Regions from separate parts of the Paenibacillus sp. UNC217MF genome, predicted to be linked through region 2. Evidence: riboswitches for the same ligand, from Rfam matches in the RefSeq annotation. Region 2 holds a riboswitch; the other holds the start of a gene.

Region 1 (15,365 bases), 150 kb from region 2:
CAGAGATCGCAACTGCGGGTACACCAAGCTTCTTCTCGATCGCATTAATGTCGATCTTGACACCGAGCCGCTTCGCCTCATCCATCAAGTTAATGCAGACAACAACGCGGTTGGTCATTTCCATCACTTGCAGTGCCAAGTTCAAATTCCGCTCCAGTGATGTCGCGTCCAGCACGACGAGTGTCACATCGGGTTTCTCAAAAATAATATAATCCCGAGCGGCTTCCTCGTCGGCGGAATTGGAATAGAGCGAATACGTACCTGGCAGGTCGACCATTTTATAGGAAGTACCTTCATGATTGAAGTGGCCTTCTGCTGTTAGGACGGTTTTTCCCGCCCAGTTTCCCGTATGCTGTCGCATTCCTGTAAGGGAATTGAACAAGGTACTTTTACCGGTATTTGGATTGCCGGCTAAGGCAACCGTATATTGTTCTGTCATTGATCATCACTCCCAACTATTTCGCCATACATGAGTGTGCTTTCTTCCTTGCGAAGCGCTATCGTTGTATTATTGACTCGAAATGCGATCGGATCGCCGAGCGGGCTGCGCTGCAGCACTTCGATCACATTGCCTGGAACAAAGCCGAGATCAAGTAATCTTCTCCGTAGTACTCCTTGAACTTCGATTCGATTCAACCGTACATGCTGGCCTGTGCCAGCACTGTATAGCGTTACGACATTTGAATGCATTTGATTCACTCTCCTGATTTCACCATGTCCTAAAAAGTTTGCCCAGTGCAAGATTTGTCCCAAAAAAAAGCGGGATTTTTCCGTTCATGCTACTTCATTAGTATAGGTCAACTATGTTTGTTGAGCAACAAAAACTTTCCCCGATGCAAAAATATTTATATTTATCATATGCGTGAAGGGTGGAAACGTTGCCATCTTCTCCGTGAAAATTATCATTCTAGTTGGATTGATCATTATCGCATTCTAAATATCGTGGATTCGCTTCTCGACAGTGATGATGGTAAACGGATTACGCTTATCCCACCAGCAATTCTAAACCCTGCTATGATTCATAGACATTGTACGCACGATGACACTGATGGGAAACACATTATGTCAATGCATCAATTATGCACGGAGTCAGAACAAGTGAAAATGGTCATTATACAGGAAATTCCATCTCTTTCGTCGAAGGATAACAGTGTGGGACAAGGCTTCTCTTAAATGTGCGAAATTAGCATGATCGATTTTCGAATCCTTGGTGCAGAAGGGAAGATTGAATCGTGAGTGATAGATTGAATAAGTCTAATACGATAATCCATCGAATTGGCATCCAATACCCGATTATTCAAGCAGGGATGGCAGGGGGAGCAACCACACCTGAACTTGTAGCGGCTGTATCGAGCGCTGGAGGGCTCGGGACGCTGGGAGCGGGATACATGCAGCCTGAACAGATGAGAAAAGCAATTCGGGCAATTAAGCAGCTTACGAGCAAGCCCTTTGCAGTAAATCTATTCATACCAGAACCAGCCGGGATTGATCAGCACATATCGGATGCAGTGATGGAAGATTTGCAGAATATCGATAGACAACTGAATGAGCAAGGTCAAGAAATCAGCGAGGATAGAAGTAAAGATAGAAGTAAAGATAGAAGCAAAGATGGAAGCAAAGATAGAAGCAAAGATGGAAGCAAAGATAGAAGCAAAGAGACATACTGCTTTGATGAGTCAGCTTATCGGCTAACTTTTCATAACCAGATTCAAGTCATTCTTGAAGAGAACGTTCCGGTTCTCAGCTTTACATTCGGAATTCTCGATGAGAACTATATTCGTCAATTGAGAGAAGCTGGCATCCTCTTAATAGGAACAGCAACACATGTTGCCGAGGCGATAGAGCTTGAAGCTGCAGGTATCGATATGATCGTGGCTCAAGGCAGTGAGGCAGGCGGGCATCGCGGAACATTTGCAGGAGACCCCTATTCAGCTCTAATCGGCACATTGGCGTTAGTTCCTCTTATTGCTGATCAGGTATCGGTTCCCGTCATTGCTGCCGGTGGTATAATGGATGGACGCGGGATAGCGGCGGTCATGGCACTTGGAGCACAAGCAGCACAGTTAGGGAGTGCTTTCCTGCTGTGCAAGGAGAGCGGGGCACATCCCGCTTATCAAGCGACCATTCGCGCATCTGGCGAATGCAGTACGGTCATTACGAGGACAATCTCAGGCAAGCCTGCAAGAGGAATACGGAATGATCTCATTCGCAGGCTGGAGACTTATCACGATTCCATACCTGCTTATCCAATTATGAATGAACTTACGAGAGGCGTTAGACAGTCGGCTGCTCGAACCAATAATCCTCAATACATGTCATTATGGGTAGGGCAAGCAGCACGAATGGGGGAAGTTCAAGGGGCACATGACAAGATTGAGCAGTTGATCAAGCAATGGAGAGATGTAGTGAAGACGTTGCAAATGTAAAATTGAAAGCGACCGATGGTGATACAATGATGATTAAACAATGACGAACGATGATGAAACGATGTCAAATCAATGATTCAGCAACGACTAGACAACGAATAAATCACGATAAATTGATGACGAAATGTTGATGAATCGTTAATGAAAATGATGGAAGAAAATAATCTGAAAAATTAGCGAAAATGAGCCAGATTAAGCTATGTAGGCGATAGTTTAAGGAATTGGCAAATAGCTGCACAATGTTTCGTTAATGCAAGTTTTGCAAAAAATCATAATTTGCTTCATAATGTCTTAGGAGAGCTCGACGTTCAGCGTTGGGCTTCCAAGCATGAATCGCGGAGGAGCAAGACATATGAGTGCTTACATTGGGGAACGTTATCAATTATGCAAGGTAATTTTGCATTTGGCAGATGGAGTTTTATATGAAGCCATAGATTTGTCACTTAAGAGAGATGTATTTATATATTTGGTAGAGAATAAGGGACTGGATAAGGCTGAGCAATGCAAGAAAGCGTTTGGTCAAATCTCGCATTTTTCAAATAATCGATTCTTCCATATGCTGAATGCAGGGACGTCCGGCAGTGATTTCTTCGTGGTGTTCACCTCCTATAACGGAATGCCGCTGGCGAAGTACATACAGCATCACGCGCTGAGTGCCAACAAGACGCTGTCCTTGTTATATGAAGTTGGTAAGGCGATTCAAGATGCGCTGGAATCGAATATTACGAACTTCTCCGTATCTGTCGACAACTTGTGGATTACGGAGGATCATCAAGTTCTTGTGATGAACTATTGGTCAGAGGCACCGACCGAGCGCTGCGGTACATTGGGACTGTGCTACTTGCTGTATCAGCTGAGCACACTGCATTTGAATGTGCCTCAATATTATGAAATGTATGAGTCGCGCTTGGCCGGTGCATTGAAGGAACTGTCTCCAGGTCAGAAGGAAGCGCTGTTGTCTCTCGTACAGAGTGTCTATTTAGGAGAAATCTCGCAGTTTTCCTTCATGCTGACGCTCCGCGAGATTATGGATTCGCCGAACATCCCTGTGAAGACAATTGGGGGCATTTATACGCCGCCCGTTCCGAAAGTGGATCCAGAGCTGCTCATCACTGCTGAGGAAGAGGCGGAGGAAGAAGAAGCCGCACCTTATGAAGCGGATAACGCGGAGAATGTGGGCCGCAAGAAAATGATACTCATTCTTGCATGTGCTGCCGTATTTATTTGCGTATTGGGCGGAGCAGTCATGTTGGCAAACTCCTTGTCGAAGGCAAATGATGCAGCGATATCTACTGATGCTCCAGAGTCTAACGATCAGGTTGCAACAGAGAATCCAGCAACAGAGCCGGGAACGGATTCAGATGCAAGCCAACAGGACTCTGGCTCTTCTACAAACGTAACAGAGCCGCCAGTGACAGATAACAATAATAATTCATCCAATGACAATTCCTCTCAAGAACGCGAGACGGAGAAGAAATCGGATGATGCGGATCGGAAGTCGACAGAGCGTGACCGTGACCGTGACCATAACCGGGATTCCAACTCGAACAATACGAGTGTAACTCCACCTACGACGCCAGAGAAGAAACCTGACGATCATACAACAGATTCTGGTACGACGAATAACGGTGCTCATGATGGTCAGACAGGGACAACGCCAGACACGACAACGCCACCAGACGGTCAGCAGCCTGATGGCCAGCAGCCAGATCCGAACACGAATACAACGACGGAACCGCCGAAGTCTGGTGAGATTGCTGTTCCTAACTTGGTGGGCTTGTCGAAGGAAGAAGCGGAGAAGCAGATTCTTGCAAGCGGCTTGAAATATGAGTATGTTCTCGAGAACTCGGATGAACAGGAAGCAGGGAAAGTATTTAAGCAAGAGGTTCCTGCTGGTGGAGCTGCGAAGAAGGGTGACAAGATTAAATTCTATGTTAGCCGAGCGAAGAAATAATTATAGCAATCTAAAGTTGTAATACTGAAGGACTGAAGGTAAGTTACATTTCGTCCAATAATGAAATGCCCCGAGTGCCGTAACCGAATTGTCGGTAGGCGCTCGGGGCATTTTGCATGTTGCTGCTTATTACATTAATTACAAGCACAGTTCAATACAGGCTTCCGTGCGGCCTGGGTTTCATCCAATCGCTTCACATCCGTATAATGCGGTGCATTCAGCAGCAGTTCAGGCTGTTCCTTCGCTTCCTGTGCGATCTGGATCATCACATCTATGAAGCGATCCAGCGTCTGCTTGCTCTCTGTTTCCGTAGGCTCGATCATCATACATTCCTCGACATTAAGCGGGAAGTAGATGGTTGGCGGATGGAAGCCGAAGTCAAGAAGGCGTTTGGCAACATCCAGCGTCCGCACGCCGTACTGCTTCAACCCTTTGCCTGACATCACAAACTCATGCTTGCATACGCCTGGATATGGAATATCGTAATAAGGCGCCAGACGGTGCATCATGTAGTTGGCATTCAGTACCGCGCATTCAGATACACGGCGCAGCCCTTCTGGACCGTAAGTGCGAATATATACATAGGCGCGCAAGAGGATACCGAAGTTACCGTTATAGGCCTTGACTCGTCCAATGGACAGCGGAGAGCCTTGATCGAATTCATATGAACCATCCTCATGCTTCATCACCGTAGGGGAAGGGAGGAATGGAATCAGCTTGCTCTTCACGCCAACAGGGCCAGCACCAGGGCCGCCGCCGCCATGAGGCGTACTCATCGTCTTGTGCAAATTCAAATGGACAACATCAAAGCCCATATCCCCTGGACGCGTAATACCCATAATGGCATTGGAGTTAGCGCCATCATAATAGAGCAATCCGCCAGCTTCATGAACAATGCTCGCGATCTCGACAATATGCTCTTCGAACAATCCGAGCGTGCTCGGGTTCGTGAGCATCAATGCTGCCGTATCAGATCCAACAGCGGCTCTGAGTGCTTCCAGATCAACGAATCCTTGTTCGTTAGACGGTATTGTAATCGTATCTAAGCCAGCTACAGTTGCACTAGCGGGGTTCGTACCATGAGAGGAATCAGGAACGATTACTTTCGTCCGCTGCTCGCCGCGGCTCTCATGGTAAGCCCGGATCATCATCAACCCCGTCCATTCTCCATGCGCGCCTGCCGCAGGCTGAAGCGTGACTTTATCCATACCAGTCAAGGCAGCTAGATCCTCTTGCAGCGTGTACAGCAGCTCTAGAGCCCCTTGCACCGTGCTTGTAGGTTGATAAGGATGGATTGCTGCGAGACCTGTCAGCCTTGCTGCATCCTCGTTAATTTTCGGATTATATTTCATCGTACAAGAGCCGAGTGGGTAGAAGCCATTGTCTACGCCGAAGTTGCGGCGTGATAAGGCGGTATAATGTCGAATCACATCAACCTCATACACTTCAGGCAGTTCGGCCTCTTGACTGCGCAGCATCGAAGTTGGGATAAGCTCTTGAATTTCGATTTCTGGAACATCACATTCTGGTAAGGAATAGGCAATCCGCCCAGGATGACTCAATTCAAATATTAGTGCTTGTTCCGGTTTCATACGCAGCTCACCTCCAGCAAGTCAATAAATTGTTCGATGTCTGATTTGGATTTTTTCTCCGTGACCGCAATGAGCATATGTCCTTCCAGTTCAGGATAGAAGCGGCCAAGATCCAAGCCGCCAATGTATCCGTTGTCCAGGAGCAGAGACTGCAATCGATCCATGTCAGTATCTTGCGGGAGACGAAGTACGAATTCATTGAAATAAGGCGCTTGGAACGCTAATCCAAGATTGGGCTTGTTATTGATATAAGCAGCTGCATAATGAGACTTCTGTATATTGAGCTTCGATACCTCTTGCATTCCCATCTTGCCCATGACGGACATATAGACGGAAGCAGCAAGAGCAAGAAGTGCTTGGTTTGAACAGATGTTGGATGTCGCCTTCTCGCGACGAATATGCTGTTCTCTCGCTTGGAGTGTAAGAACAAATCCACGCTTGCCATCCAGATCCTTGGTCAAGCCGACAATTCTGCCAGGGATGCGGCGCATATAGGGCTCTGCAACGGCAAAGAAACCGCATGTAGGACCGCCGTAAGATGCTGCAATGCCAAGCGGCTGGGCATCTCCAACACATACGTCGACACCTAGTTTGCCAGGACTCTCCAACATAGCAAGACTCAGTGGATTCGTACTCATGATGAGCAGGCCTTTATTTGCATGTGCAATCGGTTCAATGGCGCGCACATCTTCAATGCATCCGAAGAAGTTCGGGGACTGAATCAGTACGGCAGCAGTCTCGTCCGTTACAGCACGCTCCAGCTGAGCAAGGTCAGTCACGCCGTCTTGATATCCAATCTCGACCACTTCAACATTAAGTCCTCGAGCCATTGTGCGAACAATCTGTCTCGCTTCAGGATGGACAGTGCTTGAGATGACAAGCTGCTTGCGCTTCGTTGCGCCAACCGCCAGTGCTCCAGCTTCTGCAAGTGCAGTAGCGCCATCATACATGCTGGCATTGGCAACAGCCATACCAGTCAACTCGCATATATAGGATTGAAATTCAAAGATTGCTTGCAATTCCCCCTGACTGATTTCAGGTTGATAGGGCGTATAGGCGGTATAGAACTCTGATCTAGAGACTAGATGCTGAATGACTACAGGGATATGATGGTCGTATATTCCAGCACCAAGGAAGCTAGTATGGCTCTCACTGTTAGCATTGCGGGAGGCCAATTCCTTCATATGCTTCATCATGGCTGCTTCATCTAATGGTTCAGACATTGGCAGTACTCCATTGTAACGAATGGAGGCTGGGATATCGCGGAATAGCTCGTCAATGGAAGAGATGCCGATCTGCTGCAGCATGTCAGCCTGATCTTGTTCCGTTACTGGAATGTAACGATGCTTCATGATGGATTCGCTCCTTTGGCAGGGGTCGGGATTCGTTTATAAAATGGAGTCGAGACGACGCGGGCTTTCAACTGCTTGCCGCGAATTTCGACAAGAATTTCTGTATCCAATTCAGAGAATGCGGATTCAATCAAGGCCAGCCCTAGATTGCGTTTTAATGTCGGCGACTGTGTTCCTGTTGTAACTTCTCCGATCACGCGCCCATCTGCAAGCACTGGATAATGGGAGCGAGGAATGCCTTTGTCGATCATCTCGATGCCGACCAGCTTTCGTGCCGGTCCATCGGTCTTCTGCTTCGTTAATGCTACACGGCCGATGAAGTCGCCCTTATCCAGCTTGACGAATCGTGCTAGCCCTGCCTCAAGCGGCGAGATATCGGCTGTAATTTCTTGTCCATAGAGGGGCAGACGTGCCTCGAAGCGCAAGGTGTCTCTAGCACCAAGCCCTGCTGGGAGCAAGCCGAACGGTTCGCCCGCGCGAATCAGCTCATTCCATACGTGTGCTGCATCCTCTGCGGACAAGTAGAGTTCGAAGCCATCTTCACCGGTATAGCCTGAGCGAGACAGCAATGTTGATACGCCGCAGACTTGTGCATCCGATAGGAAATGGAATGGAGCGAGCGAATCAATAGGTGCCTCAGTTACCGCAGCAAGAATAGCTTGGGCATTCGGCCCTTGAAGGGCAAGCAATGCTGTGCGATTCGATACATTGGTCAAGGTAACGCCATGAATCAGGTGCTTCTGCAGCCATGCGTAGTCTTTATCGATGTTGGAGGCATTAACGACGAGCATGTAACGGTCGCTCTTCATCTGATAAATGAGAATATCATCGACAACTCCTCCGTCAGGGTAGCACATCAGCGTATATTGTGCTTTGCCATCCTCGAGCCGCGATACATCATTTGTTGTCATCTGTTGAAGAAATGTCAGGGAGGCAGGGCCGCTTACGATAAATTCACCCATATGGGAGACATCGAATAGACCTGCATGTGTACGAACTGCTTCATGCTCTCGCTGAATGCCGATAAATTGAACAGGGAGCTCCCAGCCGCCGAAGTCAATGCAGCGTGCACCCGGATAAGCAGAGTATTGATCAAATATTGGCGTTCTCTTCAATTGACTCATGAATTCACCTCGATACGCGTATTTGGACTAATCATCGGTATACGTACATAAAAAGGACAGCCGAAAGAAAAGTGGATGCATCGCATCCTCTCATTCTCTCGCTCTGTCCTTTGTACCTGAGAGTGTCGCCGATTGTCGCAAACAAATTGTTTGTTTCCGTGTCTACCATCGACTTTCCCCTTGGGTGACTGTATTCGTTTTCATGAATAGCAGTGCTCTCCAGAGGTGCGTCCGGTAAAAGTCCTTTTGCCTGAGAGATTCACCCATTCAGGCTTACTCCTTCGGCGCCGCTATGTCTCAGCAGTCTCTCCCTTTACCATCATTCGCCATTTTCAGCTGTCATCTCTACATTAGTTGAGATTTCCACACTTTGTCAATTGATATTTTCTTCACAACTGATTTCATAGCTTGTCATATTGACAATCATGCATATCTTGCAATAATCTAATGGTGTTATAATTACCCAGTTTAATCGTAATTCGCGAACGAGGAAGGTCGGGAGAGTTTGACAATTGCGATTGTCAACACCGAAGGAGCAAGTTGCCAGCCGCCGATTGGCAATGAATCTCTCAGGTTCCATAACCGCCATTCTGACGCAGCTCTGGAGAGTGCATTTTCTATGCCGCCAAAGGGGTAAGTTCAACCGCAGTTGTGGCTGTGGAGGAACGGGAACTCTCAGGTACCGAGGACAGAGAACAAGGCGACAAGGCCGCTTCCTGTCCATTTTTACGATCTCGATTGGATAGACGGCCTGATGAATGACATTATGAATGAAATGGGGCGTTGACATGAGCGAAGTGAAGAATGGATTGTTGTATAGTGAAGAGCATGAATGGGTAGTTGCCATAGAAGGCAATACGGTACGGGTTGGCATTACAGATCATGCACAATCCCAGCTGGGAGACATCGTATTCATCGAATTTCCGCCAGTAGGTACCAGCTTGTCCGCAGGGGACAGCATGGGATCAATTGAATCGGTGAAGACTGTATCTGAGTTGTACTGTCCGGTATCCGGAACAATTACGAAGGTCAATGATGGATTGGAAGCGTCGCCAGAGCTTGTGAACAGCAGCCCCTACGAAGATGGATGGATTGCAGAAGTTGAAGTAGAAGGCAGCGTTGAGGAAGCTGTGAAGCACTTGCTGAATGCAGAGCAGTACACGAAGCTGATAGATGAATAGTTGAAGGAACAATAGGTTGAGAATCTAAGAACCTGCTGTACCGGTATCATGCTGGTGCAGCAGGTTTTTTCATTTGTTATCTGACAAATTTCGATAGGATTCACCGCCGAAAAGGAGTACAATATAAGCATCGACAACTAGATGTTGCAATGTTAATAAGAATGCTAGGTGAATGGAATGACAATCGCTTTTTTTGATTCTGGAATCGGTGGAATAACCGTGTTGGCTGAGGCTATGAAGCAGATGCCGCATGAACAATATTTATTTTATGCAGATACGCTGCATGTTCCTTATGGGACGAAATCTCAATCCGAGGTAATGCGCCATGTACATTCAGCTGTGGAAGACATCATGCAGCACAATGTGAAGGCGCTTGTTATTGCGTGCAATACAGCGACAAGCATCGCAGCGTCAGAACTAAGACGGAAGTACGACATTCCGATCATCGGGATGGAACCAGCAGTCAAGCCTGCCGTGGAAATGAACCGCGACAATGGCAAACGTGTGCTTGTATTCGCGACAGCTTTAACCTTAAGTCAGAACAAATACCATACATTAGTCAGTCGAATTGACGAAGAACATATTGTGGATTCGATTCCCTTGCCGGAATTGGTAGAGTATTGCGAGCAGTTAAACTTTGATAAGGGAGTGATAGGAGACTACTTCGTGCATAAGCTTGCTGGATTGGATTTGAATCAGTATGGAACGATTGTGTTAGGATGTACGCATTATCCCTATTACAAGCACATATTGAGAGACATTATCCCTGCTCATATCCAGCTTATAGACGGCAGCCATGGCACCGTGCAGCGTCTAGCACAAGTAATGCAGGAAAACCAGCTTAAGCAGTCATCGGATACGTCAGTCCGCCCTTCAATTCAATTTATGTGTTCAAGTCATGAGCAGCAATACATAGACAAGTTACAGACTGCACTCTATACCTATCAGACCTTCGGGGGAATGGATACGAATGAACAATCAATTGTTCGAGCTGGCGGGGAGCAGTGCTAAGCTGATCCCGATGCTTCCTGAACATAAGGAAGATTTATATGAAGCAGCATCTCATCCTGATATTTGGCACTACTTGCCGCGCACCATCCGCAGTCTTACGGATGCAGAACGAGTGATTCATGATGCTGTTCTGAACCGCGAGAAGGGGACTGAGTATCCATTCGTTGTCATTGATCAGCTTACAGAGCGAATTATTGGCGCGACGAGAATAATGAATATGTCTGCCTTGCATCGATATGCCGAGATTGGCGGCACATGGTATCATCCTTCTGTATGGCGTACTCGCATCAATACAGAGTGCAAGTATTTGCTGCTGCAATATTGCTTTGAACAGCTGCATACGATTCGTGTTCAGCTGACGGCAGATGTGCGCAATGAGCGCTCGAATCGCGCCATTCAACGGCTAGGAGCCGTATACGAAGGGAAATTGCGCCGACATCGGGTGATGGAGGACGGGTATATTCGCGACTCGAATGTGTACAGCATAGTTGATGAGGAATGGCCACAGGTGAAGGAGAGGCTCGAGCAATATTTGCACCAGGTGTATGTGTAGTTATACCGCTATTCAATCGCTCAATTCGCAGTTATGTATCTATAATACAAAGAGAGGATGTGCCCACCAAGTAGATGGGGCTAACATCCTCTCTTCTTATATATGATGATTAAGCCGCTCGCTTATAGGACAAAAGTAAAGATAATGATGGATGTTATAATACTCGGCAGCCCAATTAAAAACATCGTACCGCTGAATTTAATATTTCTTCGATGGTCTTCTTCTGGAATATGGCCCATATTAAATTTAAGCTTCGTATCATCCCTGAATAGACCCGAGAAAAGGGAACCGACTACCCACAACCCTAAACCTAAATAGCAATTGATGTTGAATAAGGAGCGGAGATCTCCATTTTGCCAAATGTACACATACAATAATGAAAGTACAATGAAAACGAGCCCAATTGCAAGACGTCGTAAGATCATATCATACCTCCTCGAATTCCACTATTACCCATCATACACCAAATTCAACCTATGTGAAAGTTAGATCAAAATAAATTCGAATAAAATCAATCAAATAAACGAGTAATGAATTTATGATGGCGATCAAGGAGACTTATGAAGCCAGCATCCTTACGAAGTTACTTGTACACCCTGAGATGTACATAGAATACGGAATGTATCGTTATCCTTATTCAAGACAACGGCGTTAAACCCTGATGTTTCATTTGTATCGGTATGGTGAAGTGATAGCCAACCACGATCAAGCAAGAATATCCGATCCAGGCTGCCGGAATCTGTTGCAATGGATGCTTGCAGCTGGTAGGCGCTGGAATACACAGTTAGATCCTCTTCAATATTCGTTGTTTGAATTTCGACTCCAGTCAATGTATATGCACTAGGCCAGACACGCGATTGCTCGTACTCGATTAACCACGGCATGTGTGGTCCAATGTAGGCCGTCTGAAAAGAGATGCTGGTTCCGTCTTCTAATGGAGCGAATTGATGGTTAGATCCTATATAAGGTATTCCTAGACTTCTTGCAGGTTCAATAAATGAAGACAACCCCCCTGTTAGTTCTAATGCGACTCCGAAAATCCCTGCACGCTGAGAGGCAAATGCAGCGAATGCTGAGCCCAATGGCGTCTTCTGTGCTTCTTCTAAATCCTCTAAGGCGATGAGTTCAATAAATCCCTCTCTTAAATAGGCAACCTGCCCAATTGTTCCCGGGAACGGAATGACTTGCTTCGTAAATATAATGCCGGTAGTCTCTTGAATAAGATGGACGGCTTGAGACAAATTAGGTACTGCCAGTGTAACATGATCCAAAAACAGCATAGGAAATCCCTCGTTTCTTCTCAAATTACAATATTAATTGTCTGTTATATGTTGCTTCCAATGAGTAACTAGTTTTTCTAGTTGCAGCTCTGCTTCTCGTAATAATTGAATCTGTTCTCTTATCTCCTGAAGTCGTTCTTCATAAAATGCTGCAGCGCATTCAGCTTGATGATTGCTGTTATTGCTGTTACGCCCTGGCAACCCTTCACAGTTCTGAATCAGGCGCGCTATCTCATCAGTGCTAACTCCAAGCTTCAAGAATAACTGGATCAGCTGAACGCGCTGGACATCGATGTCTTCGTATATGCGATACCCATTCTCTGAACGAGCGGGGGACAGCAGATGCTTCTGCTCGTAATAACGCAGGGAACGAAGACTGACTCCTGTAAGCTTAGATAATTCACGAATATGCATTGTTGGTACCAACTCCTTCATAATGCGGCCACAAACATAGTGTAAAGGATGACATGATGTGAAGGTCAATACGTAATAATCAACATTTCTATGAGCGAGCAGGAAATGTAAGAGTAGGAACCAGTGAGGTGGTTATTTCATTATTAGATTTGAAAAGTGTATGGTGTGTTGATTTCAAAAGAAAAGAAGAGGGCAGCTAACCACAATAAGATGTTGGTTAGCTGCCCTCTTTATTATGGCTTCGTTATCGACGAATGTGATAGTTGCAGGATCTGATGGTGTATGTTCTGTTCGGACAGACCGCCATGATAACAGATGACGGTGTCAATCGGATATTTGGCCAGCTTGGAGAGAGAGTGAATTGCGCTGTTCATGTCCAGCGTCGCATGCGGGACGGGGCCTTGCAGCATTCCATCGACGCTTATCATCGCGTCGCCGGCTATCAAGATACGGCTGCGCTCCAAATAGATGCTGACATGCCCTGCTGTATGGCCAGGCGTGTGGATAATGTGGATTCCGCCACAGTAAGGAAGAACTTCATTATCCGTAATCAATCTGGTTACATTCGCTGATGGATGTATGTTACACATGGCCAAGACCTTAGGACGATGTTCTTCTGGCAGCAGCGGCAGAAGCTTCGCCATAGCTTCATGGCTTGTCTTAATGAGTGGAGATTTGCCTTCTATGTAGGGGGCGTCTTCGTGGTGTGCTATCACCTCGAGATGGCCATCCTTGGCTGATACCACATCAGGCAGACTCCCGATATGATCGAGGTCTTGATGGGTAAGCAGGACAGCATGCAATCGATCGAGCGGCACGCCTGCTTCTTGCATCGCATGCTGGATTCGAATCCAATCCCCTGGCATCCCAGTGTCGATTAGTATTGCATCCTCTTCATCCCATATTAGAGTAGGATGAATTGCTACTGGTCCTCCGATGCCTTCAGATTCCAACTCTAACATCATGACTCCTGGTGCAACGATCATAGTATATCCCTCCATCGTGAGTAAGGTTTGCCATTGCGTCTTAGCATAATATGTTTTATCACGGATGGTATTCAATATCAATAATTAAATAATATATCATAACAGATAAATAAATTATTGTCAATATGCACATCGAATCATTTTGTAAATTTGATCATCTTGAATTTACGATATTGAACGAAAAAATCGTATTCAACAGAAGAAAAGCGGCATCCGGATGGATGCCGCTTGTTTCAGTCATCTATATCGCTGTGTCAACGATGATTAAGGCAGCATACGGCCTCTCGTGCTGACATAGAGAGAATACCATTCTTCACGTGTCAATGTAATGGAATTTGCATCCTTGCAAGCGCGGATCCGCTCTGGATTAACAGTACCAATTACAGGCTGAATATGTGCCGGATGTCTCATTAGCCATGCAAGTACAATCGCTTCGCAAGTTGTGTTGTATTGGGAAGCTAGCTTCCGAACAAGCTTCGCGGTAGCTTGAACCGATTCGGGTTCATTGTCAAGATTTCGTCCAGAGTACAAGCCTTGCGCCAGCGGTCCCCAAGATTGAATTTGAATGCCATTCATGCGGCAGTATTCGAGTGTTCCATCTGGGAAGGTATCGTCAGCAGAAGCTGCTTGATTCACGTGCACGCCTGCATCCAGCCAGCCATAGCGGGCTAAGCTCATTTCCAACTGATTTGCAACGAACGGTTCATTGAAGCATGATTGCAGAAGTCGAATCTGACCAGCACTCATATTGGATACGCCGAAATATCGCACTTTGCCGGATTGCTTCAATTGGTTGAATGCTTCAGCGACTTCTTCCGGTTCCAACAGAGGATCAGGACGGTGCAACAGCAATATGTCCAAGTATTCAATACCGAGACGACTAAGAATGCCGTCGACACTCTCTAAGATGTGAGACTTGGAGAAATCATATCTTCCCGGAATATCACCATCAGCGAAACGAATGCCGCATTTGGATTGGATAATAATCTTCTCGCGTAATCCTGGTTGCGCTTTCAGCACGTCGCCAAATACTTGCTCCGCTTTGCCGCGGGAGTAAATATTCGCATGGTCGAACATGTTGATGCCAATCTCAAGCGCCGCTTCAATAGCAGCTTCCGCACGCTTCACATGTTCATTTGTATACGGCTCATTATCCCAGCTTCCGCCCATTCCCATGCAGCCAAGCACGATGCGGCTTGCCGGAATTCCACGTTCATTCAATGGTAACGTTGTCACAAGCAATCACTCCAATGTAGTAGTCAATATTAATAGTAATCGTGTTGCTTCCTAGAGCTCGTCCAAATCATATCTGGATGATGCATACTAGTTTACTACAGCAGAGTGCTAGATTCCACTATCACATCGACTAAGAACCGCATCGGTTGTAAAATAACCTGAATGTGGTTCTTCTCATTTGGAAGGGTTTGTGCCAAGATAAGAAAGGGGAGTTGAGCACATGTTCCAAGATTTTAAGCTGATCCCAGGGAGACCA
Region 2 (15,365 bases):
AGTGATTTTATTTGAGGGAACGTATGAAGAAGTTCAAGAATGGATTCGAAAGGGAACTGTGGATATTGGATTTATGATGAATGCGGGACAGAACCAAGATCTGCATCAAGTATTCATTCTTGAAGATGAGCTTGTCATCGGTATGTCGCCGAAGCACCCACTTGCACAGCTGGACACAATCGATATCTCGCAGCTTGAGGGTGTCGATTTCATCATGCCTCTGGCGTCCTATCATTCACAGGTGATGGAGTGTCTGTCCAATCATGGGGTGACGCCAAATGTGCTGATGGAAGTCCTGCATTGTAACACGATTATGAATATGGTATCCCAAGAGATCGGTGTTACCATTGGGCCAAAGCTGTTGTTTCAGTCCAATGAGCAGATCGCGATCAGACCATTGAAGCAGGCGACAAGTCGTCCCATCAGTCTGGTCTATCGAACGGTGAGTCCTACGATTGAAGCCTTTCTAACAAGTAATCAGCTGTGTTCATTAGAAGGTACCACTCAATCTACTAAGTGAATGGAATACGAACAATCCTTGCGTCTATATATCGGATCTCATCTTGTACCGGCGGGATAGTTAAGGGTTAAGTAAACAAAAAACTCCCGTGAATGGCTGCATTCACGGGAGTTCCTTTCATATTTACACACATGACTGTCCACTGCTAATTGAGATGTCCGTCATGCAAGCATTTGTGTTAGCTAATGGAGGCTTCGTAGATGGAATGAATAGAGCGGGACAGAGTCTCATCGAATTCCTCAGCTGTCTGCTGCGCTGTTAATCCTACCGACAAGGCGCGTGAGAAGCTGGCAATGAGTCCATGATTGCGAGCCAGTCTTTCATTCGCCTCATCTTGATCGTATCCGCCTGACAAGGCTACAACGCGGAGCACATGCGGATCTTCAATCAATTCACGATAGAAATTATCGACAGTAGGGATGGACAGCTTCAGCATGACTCTTACGTCTTCGCCAAGCGCATTCAATTGCTTCAGAAGCTCATCCTTCAATAGTTGTTCTGATTGCTGCTTGTCCTTGCTATAGATGTCGACTTCAGGTTCAATAATTGGGACAAGACCCATAGACCAAATCTGCATGCCGACTTCGAATTGCTGTTCGACTACTTTACGTATTCCTTCTGCGTTCGCTTCCTTAATGACTGAGCGCATCTTCGTGCCGAAAATATGCTTCTTGACTGCACGCTTCAGTAGGTCGTTCAGATCAGGCATAGGCTTCATCAGTTGAACACCCTGTTCAAGATCAGCCAATCCTTTGTCCACCTTCAAAAAAGGTACGATGCCTTTCTTTTCCCACAAATAATCTGCGGTAAACTGTCCATCGATCGTCCGATCCATCGTATTCTCAAATAAGATGGCCCCCAATATGTACTTCGAATCAAATGCTGTGCTCGTAATTATGCGTGTGCGCATCTCGTGAACCTGCTCGAACATTTCCTCGTCATTGGAGTAACGATCTTCTGTAACCCCATATTGCAGCAGAGCCTTCGGCGTGCTACCGCCACTCTGATCCAATGCTGCAATAAAACCCTCTCCCGTATGAATTCGTTCCACTTGTTCCTTGTTCATTGATGTTTCTCCTTCCTATGTGTGGGATGGATGACCTCGACACTTCGTATACGCAACGTATCTAAGAATGAGGTCATAATAGAAACAGAACTTGACGCGTTCACATGAGCCTAGGCGTTCAAACCGTATTGAACCAATCTAGAAGCATTCGTTCATCGGTTAGGTTTGCCCATACGTCAGGTAGAGTTTCTTATATTGTACAATAAATAATCGTTCTATGCACCGACATATCACCACTAGTTCATAAGCGCTGCTGCTGCAGTGTGATCCGATCGGATATAACATATATCGAACCGATAATGAGGAGTGGAAACTGCAGTAAATAGGTCAGGGGGAGAAGTTGGAGAGGACAATATATTCTTCGTTATCCTTATTCATTCCTCGGAAGGGTAAAAAGAAGAAGAGCTCATATCCGAATGATACGGGCTCCTCTATTTATTCTGCTTCAATAATTTCTTTTACTTAACAACTGAATGTTAGGAAGTGCTCGTCCAATTCACGCTTATTTAATCACACGACGTGCTGTTTTAAAGGTCTTGTCCCACGCGCTGCCTTTAAAGTTGGAAATCGTCACTCCTACACCTTTCTTATACGTGTGGATGACCTTGTTATTGCCCATATATACCGATACGTGATTGATGATGCCATCACGATTCGTGTCAGAGAAGATAAGGTCTCCCGCCTTCAATTGACTCTTAGAGACTTTCGTACCCACTCGCGATTGCTCTCTGGAAGAGCGTGGTAGTTTAATCCCATGCTTTTTGAAGATATATTGTGTAAAGGAAGAGCAATCGAAAGCACTCGTTCTTCCTGATTTTGCACCAAATACATAAGGGATTCCCATATATTTCTTGCCTGTTTGAATCACTTTATTTGCTACGGAAGTAGAGGATGCTGCTTCCACCTTCATGACTGCAGCGTCACTAACAATGCTACCCGACAAGGCGAGCGTTGCGCATATTCCGATGCTGAGTAGAGTTTTTCCCATTCGTGTTGCCATGATGTTGTTCATGTTGTAATCCTCCTTATGGATAAACAAATGTGATAGCCGACTAGTTGACTCGCAATCAGCATAGCATATCTTTTTGCGTCCATAATCTTCCTTCGATCCGTGAATCCCGCACCACTACAGCAAATATCGAGCTTTATGATAATCAAATGAGAATCAGATTAAAAATATCATTGATAATGAGAATCAATATCTATATAATGAGAATCGTTATCATAATATTGATAATCATTCTCATACATAAGGTAATAAGGAGGCTTACATAATCAATGAAAGTAATTAAATATGGGGTCATCGCACTCATGATCGTCGTGCTTGCCGCTTGCGGGAATGCGAAGGGGGAGTCGAAGGAGGCAGGTTCGATACCTACGGCTGCGTCGACAACAAATTCAGGTCAAGACTCGCCAAATCATGTTGATAAGAAGCCGGAAGAAGACCCAGAAGTAGAGAAGCTCTTGAAGCAATTCGGGACGAAGCAGCCAGAGAAGATAGTGACATTATCAGTCTCCATTACAGAGATTTTGAACGAAATCGGGGTAACGCCAGCTGGTGTCCCTAAGTCAAGCAATAAACTGCCAGAAGCATTTGATAACGTCCCCCGTGTAGGTTCTTCACACCAGCCTGATCTCGAGCAAATCGCTAAACTGCAGCCAGATGTAATCGTAAGCCCAATGTCTATTAAAGACAGCATTGAGAAGAAGTTGAAGCCAGCGTCATTGCCTACGGCTTATTTGCCGGCAGATTCGTTAGAACAGTTGAAATTATCAACGACTGTACTAGGACGTGTGTTCGGCCGAGAAGCCAGGGCAAATGCTTATCTGGAGAAGATTCAGCATGAGGAGCAGACGGTACTTGATTCCGTGAAGGGCAAGCCTGCACCAAAGGTAATGATTCTGTTTGGTTCAGCTGAAGCCTTAATGCTAATGAATGACAATACATTCGCCGGAAGTATTGCTCGCAATTTGGGTGCTACAAATGTATTGTCTGACGTCATGAAGAAGTCAGAGGACTATGTACCGCTCAATATGGAGAGTGTGATAGCTGCAAATCCTGATGCCATCTTGCTGGTCGCGCACGGCGATCCGAATGCGGTTGCCAAGAAATTTGAGGATGACGTGAAGAAGAATGGCGCTTGGGAAAAAATGAATGCCTTTAAAAAAGGAAAATTGAAGGCTCTTGATTCCAAATTGTACGGTATTGCGTCTATAGTCAAGGCGCCTGCAGCCTATAAAGATATGGCACACATTCTATTTGGTGAATAAGGGGTTCTTGCGGAGTGAAGAAGAGTACGTCACGACATAAATATATCCTGCTGCTTCTAGCTGTTGCTCTGCTTGCCATTCTGACGCTGCTCTCTATTGGGATTGGGAGCGTGCAGTTCAGTATGAAGGAAACGCTAGATGCTGTACTCGGATACGGGAATGATGTCGCCAATACGATATTGTGGGATATTCGCATTCCGAGGGTGCTGATGGCGTTATGTATTGGTGCTAATCTGGCCGCCTCAGGCGCACTCATGCAGGCAGTGGTGCTTAATCCGCTTGCAGATCCAGGACTCACCGGAGTATCAAGTGGTGCGGCAGTAACGGTACTGTTCATTATGCTTGTTATTCCTGGGTATTATTCGATGGTTCCGCTCGCGGCAATTGTTGGAGGCAGTATTGCAGCGCTTATGGTTTATGGACTCGCATGGAAAAAGCACTTCGGTTTAACACCTGTGCGCATCATTTTGTCTGGGGTAGCTGTGAATGCAGTATTTGGAGGAATGATTGGACTGCTCTCCATCTTGTATAGCGACAGGCTTCCTGCAGCTCTGCAATGGTTGAACGGGAGTTTATCCAGTACCAGCATGGCGGATGTACTCGTCATTCTTCCGTATTCGTTGATAGGATGGGCAGCAGCACTGCTATGTATACGACATGCGAATATTTTGCGATTGGGCGAGCAGGTGGCACACAATTTAGGCCTTAATCTGACACATATTCGAATCCTGCTTTCTTTTATTGCGGTCTATCTAGCAGCGATATCCGTGTCCACGGTCGGACTTGTTGGGTTTGTAGGCCTGCTTGTGCCGCACATTGCTAGAATACTAATCGGCTCTGACTATCGTTATCGTCTTCCTCTTAGTCTTGTTCTTGGTTCAATGGTGCTTCTCATCGCTGATACCATTGGTCGGACAATCTTTAGTCCTGTAGAGATTCCCGCAGGAATTGTCATGGCCATGGTAGGAGGGCCATACTTCTTATATTTGATGCGGAAAGGGGATGCCTGACCGATGCTGCATCTGTCATCACTGAATATTCGTTATGGGAACAAGCAGATTGTGCACGATTTCTCGCTTGATGTGAATGAAGGCGAGGTGCTTACGATCATCGGCCCTAACGGGTCGGGCAAGTCTACTGTTCTGAAGGCAATTACTCGATTAATTCCCTGTGATAGTGGGCGAATTTGTATTGCGAATGAGGAATTGCAGCAGTTCAGTTCGAAACAGTTGTCGCAGATCATGTGCATGTTGTGCCAATCCAATTCAAGCCCGTCGGATATGACTGTAGAAGAGCTGGTTGGATATGGGCGAATGCCCCATAAGAAATGGTATGAACGGATGAATGATGAGGACAAGGAGATTATCTGCTGGGCAATGGAGCTAACGGGGATGACCTCCTATAAGGAGAGAACGGTTGTATCCTTGTCAGGTGGAGAGGCGCAGCGCGCATGGATTGCAATGGCGCTGGCCCAGCGGCCGAAAGTGCTGTTGTTGGATGAACCAACGACTTTTCTCGATATCGCGCATCAGCTTGAGGTTTTGGAATTGGTTCGCAAACTAAATCGTGATCTGAATCTAACTGTCATTATGGTGCTGCATGACTTGAACCATGCCAGTGCCTACAGTGACCGAGTATGTGTTATTCAGAGCGGGGGAATCCGCATTTGTGGGACCCCGGGTACGGTATTTACATCAGAGTTGATTCGCAGTGTATATGGGGTAGATACAGATATTCAGTATTTACCGGATCGAGAACATCCACGAATACATGTGTTGAATAAATGGAATAAGGAAGCGAGGAATGGGAATGAAGCAACAGGATAATGACAAAATGAAACAAAAATATATGAATTTTATTGATAGTGTTCAATCTGTAGTGCTCAGCACAATTGCCGAAGATGGCTCTCCGTTTGGCTCATACGCTCCCTATGTGCGGAAGGATGGCAAGCTGTATATTTATTTGAGTAAAAGTGCCCAGCATTATCGGTATCTTGAGCATAATCCGTGTGTAGATGTTCTCATGATTGAAGATGAGTCCAAGACCGGAAACATGTTCGCTAGACAACGTGCTCGCTTCGCATGTCAAGCGGCGAAGCTGGACAATGAGGCGAATGAGGACATATTTGCTGAGTTTGAAGCGTCGTTTGGATCAAGTCTAATTCAGATGCTAAGAGGACTTGATTTCTCATTGTTTGAACTGACACCTACAGAAGGACGATATGTTGCTGGGTTTGGCCAAGCCTACGATATTGATTTGGAAGCATTGCGCTTCGATCATGTTGCAAGAGATGGGCATCAACAGTCTGAACCAACAACCTAGGAGGGAGATGAAGGAATGACGTACGATACGGTATCGGTCATATGGGATACAATCCAAGAACGGTTCTATCAGATGGTGCAGGAACTGACTGATGATGAATTGAGTTATGGAGTGGGAAGTGCCACAATTGGCTACATGATTAGACACAATGCAGAGGTGGAATATTTATTCACAGAGTGGTACTTTGGCCAAGAGTTGCCTGCGGATATGGAAATTCGAACGAGTCGAGGGCCGTCAGGCGATCCGAATCGATATACAAGCATACTTGACATGCTGCAATTGATTCAACATTCGCAACATCATATTCGTCAAGCGATGTGTACGCTGCCCGAACAAGCATGGCATGTTCCGGTGAAGTCGCCAATGGGAACGATCACACCGCTACAAGCGGTTGGACGCCTGTTGTATCATACCAGTCTTCATGCAGGGCAAATTGCCTTCATACTTAAGCATACCAATCCCGCCTCCATCTCTGCGAGGCAGCAGAGGTCTGCCCCTGCAACTTTACATTGAGCTAAGTTAGATTGAGCTACCTTGAAATCAACCTTTTGGTTGATTTCTTTTCTTTGTGTGGAGTAAGATATGTCCCGAGAGGAATGAACTGGAGGATGATGGCAAATGGTAAAGTATCTTGCATGTTCAGAAGTAGATATTTCAAACATTTATGAAGCGTTTACAGTTGGCTTTTCTGATTATATCGTGAATATGGAAATCTCCGAGGAGATGTTCAAGACTCGTTTCTTTGGCGTTGAAGGCAACCAGTTGGAGAATTCCTATATTGCGATGGATGGGGAACGCCCAGTCGGACTGATACTAGGCGGATTGAAGAGATATGAAGGCATACTAACGATGCGCTGTGGAGCACTTGCAATCCATCCTGATTATCGTGGAATCGGAGTGAGCTCAAAATTGTTCGAGCTACACAAGGCTAGAGCAGTGGAGTGCGGTTGTGGGCAGCTGTTCCTTGAAGTCATTGTTGGGAATGACAGAGCGATTCAATTCTATAAAAAGAAAGGCTACTCCAAAGTATACGATCTTAGCTATTTTACCTTGAATCATCCAGCTAGTATGCTGGGCAGAAATCTTGAGGGGCATGAAATTAAGCCAATTCCGTTCGAATGTTTTGAGCGGCATGTGCATAATTGGCGCATCCCGCATATCAATTGGCAGAATGATTTGGATTACATGAGGTTGTCTGACACCAATAACTATGTCACAGCTTATAAAGACGATAAGGTCATTGCAAGTTTATGTATGAATGATAGTGGCAAGGTTAGTTTTCTCTATGTTGATGTTGAATATCGAAATCAGGGGATTGCTGCCGATATGCTTATGACCATGATAAGAGAGAAGCAGCCAGAGCGAGTATCGGTTTCTTTTGCGAATAATCATTATCTAGAAGGTTTTGTATCTAAGCATGGATTCAATCGAAATGAGCTCGAGCAATATGAAATGTATTTGCATTTGTAAATAATTTTTCAGTTGTAATCAATGATTGCCCCTCATTTAGGGACTTGGACGGGTGGATAAGCCTACATCGGGTCAATGAACTATCAGCGCACGTACAGAATATAATGATCACACGATCACGTATGCTGTAAGGATGTGTAGACAATGCCATTTATATTGCGCTTCAGTACGATAACAAGAGGTGCGATTACGTTCACTGGGAATTCTCTAGGGATCAGCCGCGCCTCTAGATTTTCTCCTGCTTGTACACCGGGTACGGCTGATGCGATCGGCTCCTTTATTATCAATGATCCGAACTCGGTGTGCGGAACGGTTCCGTCCAGTCCTGCGACTGGCGGGGGAACGACGAATATGTATATGATAAATTTCTCAACAAATTCGCTCGTCCTCCCTCCTGGAAGTACAGTTGTATACGCTGAATTGGTATGGGGCGGGACATATTTGATCAATACACCAGGCGGCGAGGATTTATCGGCCCGTTTGAATGACCCGGTCAGATTCAGTACACCAGCAGGAATGTTCAATATTCAGCCAGAGACGTTCTTCAATTACGCGGTTAATACTGAAGGCGATTTAGGTTATGTGCGATCTGCGAACGTAACGGCGCTTGTAGCCGCAGGAGGTGCGGGCACATACGGGGCTGGCAAAATCGTTGGAACACTGGTTCCGGATCCGCGTACGACTAGCTTTGCCGGGTGGTCACTCGGGGTCGTATACGTGAATCCTTCATTACCTTTCCGCAGCATGAATTTATATGTCGGAAATGTGCCGATTCAAGCTATATCTCCGCCAGTGAATGAAATGATTGGGAACTTCCAAACCCCTTCATTCGGGCCTATTAATGGGCGACTGCTGGTTAGCGCGCAAGAAGGAGACGCTTCTATTACAGGCGACTTTGTACGATTCGGTCCCAATCTGGCCAGCCTTACTACAATCCCGCAGCCAGCAGGGTTTACGAATAACTTTTTCCAATCGCTAATCTATGATGATAATGGAAATATCAACCCGACTGCCACATTCGGTGATCGCAATCCGATACCTGGTCAGCCGGGGACAAATATCATTGAAGGAAATCGCCAAGGATGGGATATTTCCAACGTAAGTATTTCCAATAGTCTCGTGAATGGGCAAACTTCTGCGGCCCTTCAATTCGGAACGAATGGCGACGGATATACTGTCAATCTGCTGGCGATTCAAATTGACAATATTCCACCGACGCTGCTGCTGGAGAAGACCTCTTTTCCTGATACAGTCACCGTTGGAGAAGAGATCGTATATACCATTGTCGTCAGCAACGATGGAGACTCCCCGCTTGTGAACACTGTACTTACTGACCCGCTACCAGCTGGTGTTTCGTTTCAATCGGTTCAAACTACGCAAGGTTCGGCATCGTTTGCTGCTGGAACGGTTACCGTAGATATCGGGACGATCCCGGTTGGTCAGAGTGTTACCGTCAATATTACCGTACTGGCAACAGCGGCTGGACTCATATCCAATACAGCTTCAGCCCAAGCCAATCAGACCGGCATCATCTCCTCAACCGCAGTCAACACCGTAAATCCTCTGCCACCTCCAATTCTAGAAATTGAGAAGCTGGACTTTCCCCCAATCGTCGCCGTAAATTCAGAACTCGTTTATATTATCTTTGTCTCCAATATTGGAGGAAGCACAGCGACCAATGTTGTTATGAATGATCCGCTTCCAGTAGGAACCACCTTTGTATCCGCTGAATCGGATCAAGGGACGATTTCGTTCGATGGCACGACAATTACGAATGAGATTGGTTCACTTGCTCCGGGAGAGACTGTGGTCATTTTTATCGTCGTCATCCCAACGGTCACAGGTACAGTCTTGAACACGGCAACGACGTTTTCAGATGAGACTGCGCCACAATCCTCTACTACCGAAACTCTAGTTATCGAAGAGCCGATACTTGAGTTAATGATATCGAAGTTTGCAGGGCCGGATCCTGCAACTGTTGGAGAAGAACTCATCTATACGATCGTTGTCTCCAACGAGACGACGGAATTATTAACCGGCGTGGAAGTGGTGGATGTGCTGCCACCTGGTCTCGTCTTCGTATCTGCAGAAACTACGCAAGGAACCGTAACTGAAGCGGCTGGCACCGTGACAGCATTGATTGGCGATCTTGTTCCTGGTCAGTCTGAAATCATCACGATTACCGTTATTCCTACAGCTCCAGGCATCGTAACGAACACAGCTACAGCGACATCTAATCAAACGGCACCTGTATCATCCACGATTAATACAACCGTCAATGCGCTTCCTCCTGCTTTTTTAACCATTGAGAAGCTTGCCGAGCCGAATCTCGTAACCCTTGGGAATGAAGTCATCTTTCAAGTGACGGTGTGCAACATGGGTGAAACGGCGGCCACAAATGTGGTTGCAGTGGACACATTACCTGCAGGCGTTGAAGTCACTGGTATTCAAGTATCTGAAGGCACATTCACGCAGGTCGGGCACACGATCACAGCATCTTTCGGTGTCATTGCCCCTGGAACGTGCGCTATGATTACGATCGAAGCAATTACGACTGTAACAGGGACATTAACGAACACAGCAGTGGTGACCGCTGATAATGTTGAAGACTCTGAAACAGCAACCGCAAGCATTACGGTATTACAGCCGCTCGCCATTTCAAAGCAAGCTTCAAGCAACCCGGTGCTTGTCGGCAGCCTGTTGCAATATACGATCAGTGTTGCGAATCTCGGAGAACTTCCTCTGACGAATGTAATCGTACGTGATGTCATTCCTCCTACGGTTGAATTTGTCAGTGTTCAATCTGAAGGAGGCACTTGCTCTGTATCCGGGCAGACCGTTACTTGTCTCTTGGGCACATTGGAGGGTCAACAAGAACAGACGATTATCATTACTGTCATTCCATTGTTAGAAGGGGTGGTTACCAACACGGCTACCGCTCAGGCGGATAATACGCCTCCTGTTACAGCTACGATTACGACGCTAGTTGTACGTCCTTTAGAGTGCATTTCTGTCAGCAAACTGTTCGATTGGGTTGTAACTCGGAGTGATTTCATCGTGGAAGAGTCTATTCCCGAAACCTGCAGGGCTTTCGTAGAACAAGCAATTGCTGGCGGTCGGCAAGTGCTGGTGAGCTGCAATGCAGTGCCAGCTATGGGAGAATGCAGCATCACGGTTGTAAAGCGGCAGCCGCTGCCCATTATCGGATCGCAAGCAGCTATTGTACTGACCACGTGCTCTGCAGAGGTAACGATTACGTTAACAGATAGTGGAACAGGAGAAACATGCACGTTTACACTACTAGTCAAGAATAACGAGAAAGTATCACTCTGCTTACCGCTCCCATTAGATGAATCCAACATTACTTCTCAAATATTCGATATCCATTGTGCTGCACGAATTACTGACAGCTTAACGATTGAGTTGCAATTGGATTGGTGTTTGGAGCTTATCGCGAAATTTACAATACCGCTGATGGTTGAAGCGACATTCTGTCAACCTAGGGCATTAATCCCGATACCGGAGTCATGCAGCATCAGCCTTCCATTGCAATGTCCGACGATTTTTCCATTCGTATAAATGTCTTGTAATCCATAGAGATTCTGGATTCTTTATTGTTGTTAAGAACTCATGCTTGCATGAGTTTTTCTTTTTGTGCGCGGAAGTGGAATCATAAGGCAGACACATATTTGATCGGATTCAGATCAAGGGGATAGCTTGTGATATAATTACTGCTAAATAAGGAAAGCAAGGAGTTGATCGTCATGCAATATCGTCGTCTTGGCAATAGTGGATTGAAGGTGTCTGTGCTTGGATTAGGAACAAATGCTTTCGGCAAGCGGGCTGACAAGCTGGCTTCGACTCGAATTATTCATCAAGCACTGGAATATGGCATTAACTTTATTGATACGGCTAATATTTATGCTGGTTCAGAATCAGAACGCATCATCGGTGAGGCACTGACAGGCAAACGACACAATGTCGTGCTGACAACGAAGGCAGGATTAATTCGAGGACAGGGGCCGAACGAGCGCGGGTCATCTCGCTTTCATTTGCAGCAGGAATTAGACAATAGCTTGAAGCGGCTGAATACCGATTATATTGACCTGTATCAAATACATACATTTGATCCGCATACTCCACTTGAGGAGACGCTGCGGACGCTTGATGATATGATACGTTCAGGCAAGGTGCGGTATATCGGAGCGTCTAATTACGCTGCTTGGGAGCTGATGAAGGCGATTGGCATCAGTGAACGGCTTGGTCTGAATCGTTATGTGTCCATGCAAACCAGCTATTCACTAGCTGATCGAACGCCAGAACTGGAACTGGTTCCGCTATGTCAGGATCAAGGGGTGGGAATCATTCCATATTATCCGCTTGCGGGAGGAATTCTGACAGGGAAATATCGAGTAGAAGATCAGAAGCCAGCTGGCTCACGAGCAGATACGGATCCGAATTTCTACAAGTTCTTCAATGAAGAACGGTTTGCGTTAAGTGAACAGGTGAGCGAATTGGCAACGGATATCGGCTGCAGCCCAAGCTCGTTGTCATTAGCTTGGCTTATGCACCAGCCTTGTGTATCGACAGTCATTGTAGGAGCGACGAAGGTGGAGCAGTTAGAGGACAATATAACGAGTGTCAATGTCGAACTTAATGAAGAACAGTTGAACCGATTGGATGAAATAAGCCGTCGATATCGGTATGGTGAACCTTTTGCTGTATACCGATTGCCATAAATGAGAAAGTAAGGAAGCAATAGACACCGTCTCTAGGAAATAGGGGCGGTTTTTTTGAGTTGAGATTTCGAAATCTTGCGCTCATATTCAAAATACGATGTAAATGGTAGGACGGTATGTATAATAGGGGGATAAATGGCCTGACCTCATAGCGGGCTAATAAACTGTACCTGTTCAATTATCGTCTTGGTCGGTAAGCTATTATTCAATTGGAACATCTTTCTTGAATTGAACAGTGGAAGGGAGTTGCTGGAATCCGTATGCTTAGACAGAATCCGATCTTGGATCTATCAACTGAGGAACAGCACATGCTAGGCTCATATACGTTAGAGAAGATCTGTCAGTATCTATCATACACCGACGAGGTAGTAGTTACTCCAGAATTAATCCCGTTAGAAATCGTACAGTATGCGGAGCAAATTGACTTTGCTGCTCCTGTCAAGCCTCAAACTGCGGTTCAGCATGTTATAGAAGGACTGCGTCGATATCAAGTGCACACAGCACATCCAGGATATTATGGCTTATACAATCCACGCCCGAACTTTATGGGAATTATGGCAGACACGATAACAGCGGCGTTTAACCCCCAGCTTGCTGCATGGAGTCATGCACCGTTTGCCGTAGAAATTGAGAATTACGTACTGCGTGAACTCGCCGTTCAATTTGGTTACCCGCGTGATGTTGCTGATGGAACTTTCACGACTGGGGGAGCGGAAGCTAATTTGACTGCAGTCTTAACGGCTCTATCTTATCATTTTCCAAAGTATGCAACAGACGGATTAGCAGCTCTGGAGAAGCCACCCATTCTGTATGCTTCTGAAGAGAGTCATCATTCATTGGTGAAAGCGGCTCGTTCCTGCGGGCTTGGAACGAATTCAATTCGCTCCATTCGTACGAACGATTCCTTGCAAATGGATATAGACGCGTTATCAGAACAAATACGTACAGACCGCGCGCAAGGTTTAGCCCCATTTCTTATTATTGCTACAGCGGGAACGACGGGAGCCGGTGCAATTGATCCGTTAATGGACATCGCAGCAATAGCGGAGCATGAACAGATGTGGCTTCATGTGGATGCTGCTTATGGCGGTGCAATCGTATTGGATTCCGAGCTGTCCTCCCATATAGATGGTATCCAGCAAGCAGATTCAATCGCGTTTGATGCACATAAGTGGCTGTCCGTTCCGATGGGGGCGGGCATGTACTTCACACGGCATTCACGTATATTGAATGAAACCTTCCGTATAACGGCAGATTATATGCCGAAGGAGGGTGAGGAGTTGCCCACGATTGATCCATATACGCATTCCATTCAATGGTCACGGAGATTTATAGGATTGAAGCTGTATTTATCCCTGGCTACAGCGGGTTGGGAAGGATATCGGGCTGTCTTGCGACATCAAGTTGAAATGGGCAAGCTATTCCGAGAAGAATTAATGCGATCTGGCTGGACAGTTGCCAATGATACCGTGCTGCCTGTCATTTGCTTTCTTGATCAAAAAGCATGGACACGAAACGACCAGGACTTCGCTCTATTTGTGAATCAACACGTATTGAGCACAGGGAAAGTGTGGCTATCCGTATTTACCATTCATGGTGTACCAACGCTGCGTGCATGCTTTACCAATTACGATACGAATGTGCAGAATGTGAGTGAACTCATTCATTTATTAAATGAGGCCAGATCCCTATATTACAGTCAACGAGCACATGTGTGATAGATGGTATGGGATAAATTACAATGCAGTGGATCATTGCACAATGATAGTGTGTCTACTATAATGTTACCTACAACTTTATAACTGGATGAAGTTTGCGGGAGATAGACGAATCGTCTAGCCGAAGGGGTAAGCTCTCAGGCGCTTAGGCATATCGAACCTTGAGCTCGAATACGTATAAGCAGGACCGTAAATGGACAGGACTCTGGAGAGACTCCATGATTGGGGCACCGAAGGGGCAAGACGAATTTGATTCTCGTGGATTCGTTAAAACTCTCAGGTAAAAGGACAGGGATGCAGAAGCGTAGAAAAATCGTAAGTCATTGGTATGATGATCTTATTTAGGTATGTCACTTACGTCAGGTTATTTATTCTGCACACATGTCCCCAGGGTCAAATCATTCGATTTGACTCTTTTTATTATTCACAAAGAGGGGAACTGATTTGACAATGATGGAACAATGGTTAGACAAATTGAACAACATGGTATGGGGAGCACCGCTTCTTATTTTATTAGTAGGAACGGGAATTTTATTAACGATCCGCTTGGGAGGGCTGCAGTTGTTCCGCCTGCCGCTCGCCTTGAAGTTAATATTCAAGTCGAAGAATGAGGGAGAAGGGGATGTATCCAGCTTCGGTGCATTGGCTACTGCGTTGGCGGCGACAATTGGAACTGGTAATATCGTGGGGGTTGCTACTGCAATTAAGGTGGGTGGACCCGGTGCATTGTTCTGGATGTGGGTTGCTGCATTCTTCGGAATGGCTACCAAATATGCGGAGGGATTGCTTGCTGTCAAGTATCGCAACATTGATGACAATGGACAAGTGCTAGGTGGCCCAATGTATTATATTGAGAAGGGGCTTGGCATGAAATTCAAGCCGCTTGCTGTATTCTTCGCGATTAGCGGGGTGTTGGTTGCCTTACTTGGAATAGGTACATTTCCGCAAATTAATGCGATCGTCACATCTACAGAAGCAAGCCTTGGAGTGCCTGCAGTAGTCACTGCGGCAATCGTCACTATCGTGACCGCACTTGTTACAATTGGCGGGATTCAGAGTATATCGCATGTGACGACGACAATTGTTCCTGTCATGGCTATTATCTATTTTATCGCGAGTTTTGTGGTGCTTATTGCATTTGCGGATCAGATACCGCACGCACTGTCGTTGATTTTCCATGGCGCGTTCAATGTAACAGCAGCAGGAGGCGGCTTCTTGGGAGCAACGGTTATGATGGCGATCCGCAACGGGATTGCAAG

What was found. Region 2 has a riboswitch for glycine ahead of BP95_RS0103810 (alanine/glycine:cation symporter family protein). Riboswitches for the same ligand answer to the same signal wherever they lie in the genome.
Region 1: linked by a shared signal. The riboswitch ahead of gcvT (glycine cleavage system aminomethyltransferase GcvT) and the one ahead of BP95_RS0103810 (alanine/glycine:cation symporter family protein) in region 2 are both predicted to bind glycine.

What each region holds. Positions count from the first base shown of each region.
Region 1 covers NZ_JMLT01000008.1:221,333-236,697, reverse strand. The annotation lists gene BP95_RS0104585 (FeoB small GTPase domain-containing protein) at 1-439, opposite strand, end outside; gene BP95_RS0104580 (FeoA family protein) at 436-690, opposite strand; gene BP95_RS0104575 (NAD(P)H-dependent flavin oxidoreductase) at 1,233-2,426, shown strand; gene BP95_RS0104570 (PASTA domain-containing protein) at 2,779-4,380, shown strand; gene gcvPB (aminomethyl-transferring glycine dehydrogenase subunit GcvPB) at 4,515-5,972, opposite strand; gene gcvPA (aminomethyl-transferring glycine dehydrogenase subunit GcvPA) at 5,969-7,324, opposite strand; gene gcvT (glycine cleavage system aminomethyltransferase GcvT) at 7,321-8,448, opposite strand; glycine riboswitch at 8,550-8,673, opposite strand; glycine riboswitch at 8,677-8,771, opposite strand; glycine riboswitch at 8,935-9,043, shown strand; gene gcvH (glycine cleavage system protein GcvH) at 9,237-9,629, shown strand; gene murI (glutamate racemase) at 9,807-10,640, shown strand; gene BP95_RS0104530 (GNAT family N-acetyltransferase) at 10,600-11,193, shown strand; gene BP95_RS34465 (DUF5316 family protein) at 11,316-11,618, opposite strand; gene BP95_RS0104520 (VOC family protein) at 11,769-12,473, opposite strand; gene BP95_RS0104515 (MerR family transcriptional regulator) at 12,507-12,887, opposite strand; gene BP95_RS0104510 (MBL fold metallo-hydrolase) at 13,121-13,873, opposite strand; gene BP95_RS0104505 (aldo/keto reductase) at 14,138-15,109, opposite strand; gene pdxR (MocR-like pyridoxine biosynthesis transcription factor PdxR) at 15,330-15,365, shown strand, end outside.
Region 2 covers NZ_JMLT01000008.1:70,755-86,119, reverse strand. The annotation lists gene BP95_RS0103870 (LysR family transcriptional regulator) at 1-520, shown strand, start outside; gene BP95_RS0103865 (fructose bisphosphate aldolase) at 699-1,586, opposite strand; gene BP95_RS0103860 (C40 family peptidase) at 2,089-2,598, opposite strand; gene BP95_RS0103855 (helical backbone metal receptor) at 2,865-3,857, shown strand; gene BP95_RS0103850 (FecCD family ABC transporter permease) at 3,872-4,867, shown strand; gene BP95_RS0103845 (ABC transporter ATP-binding protein) at 4,871-5,683, shown strand; gene BP95_RS0103840 (HugZ family pyridoxamine 5'-phosphate oxidase) at 5,661-6,179, shown strand; gene BP95_RS0103835 (DinB family protein) at 6,195-6,692, shown strand; gene BP95_RS0103830 (GNAT family N-acetyltransferase) at 6,798-7,649, shown strand; gene BP95_RS0103825 (BMQ_0737 family morphogenetic spore coat protein) at 7,794-11,228, shown strand; gene BP95_RS0103820 (aldo/keto reductase) at 11,414-12,388, shown strand; gene BP95_RS0103815 (pyridoxal phosphate-dependent decarboxylase family protein) at 12,649-14,106, shown strand; glycine riboswitch at 14,302-14,408, shown strand; gene BP95_RS0103810 (alanine/glycine:cation symporter family protein) at 14,557-15,365, shown strand, end outside.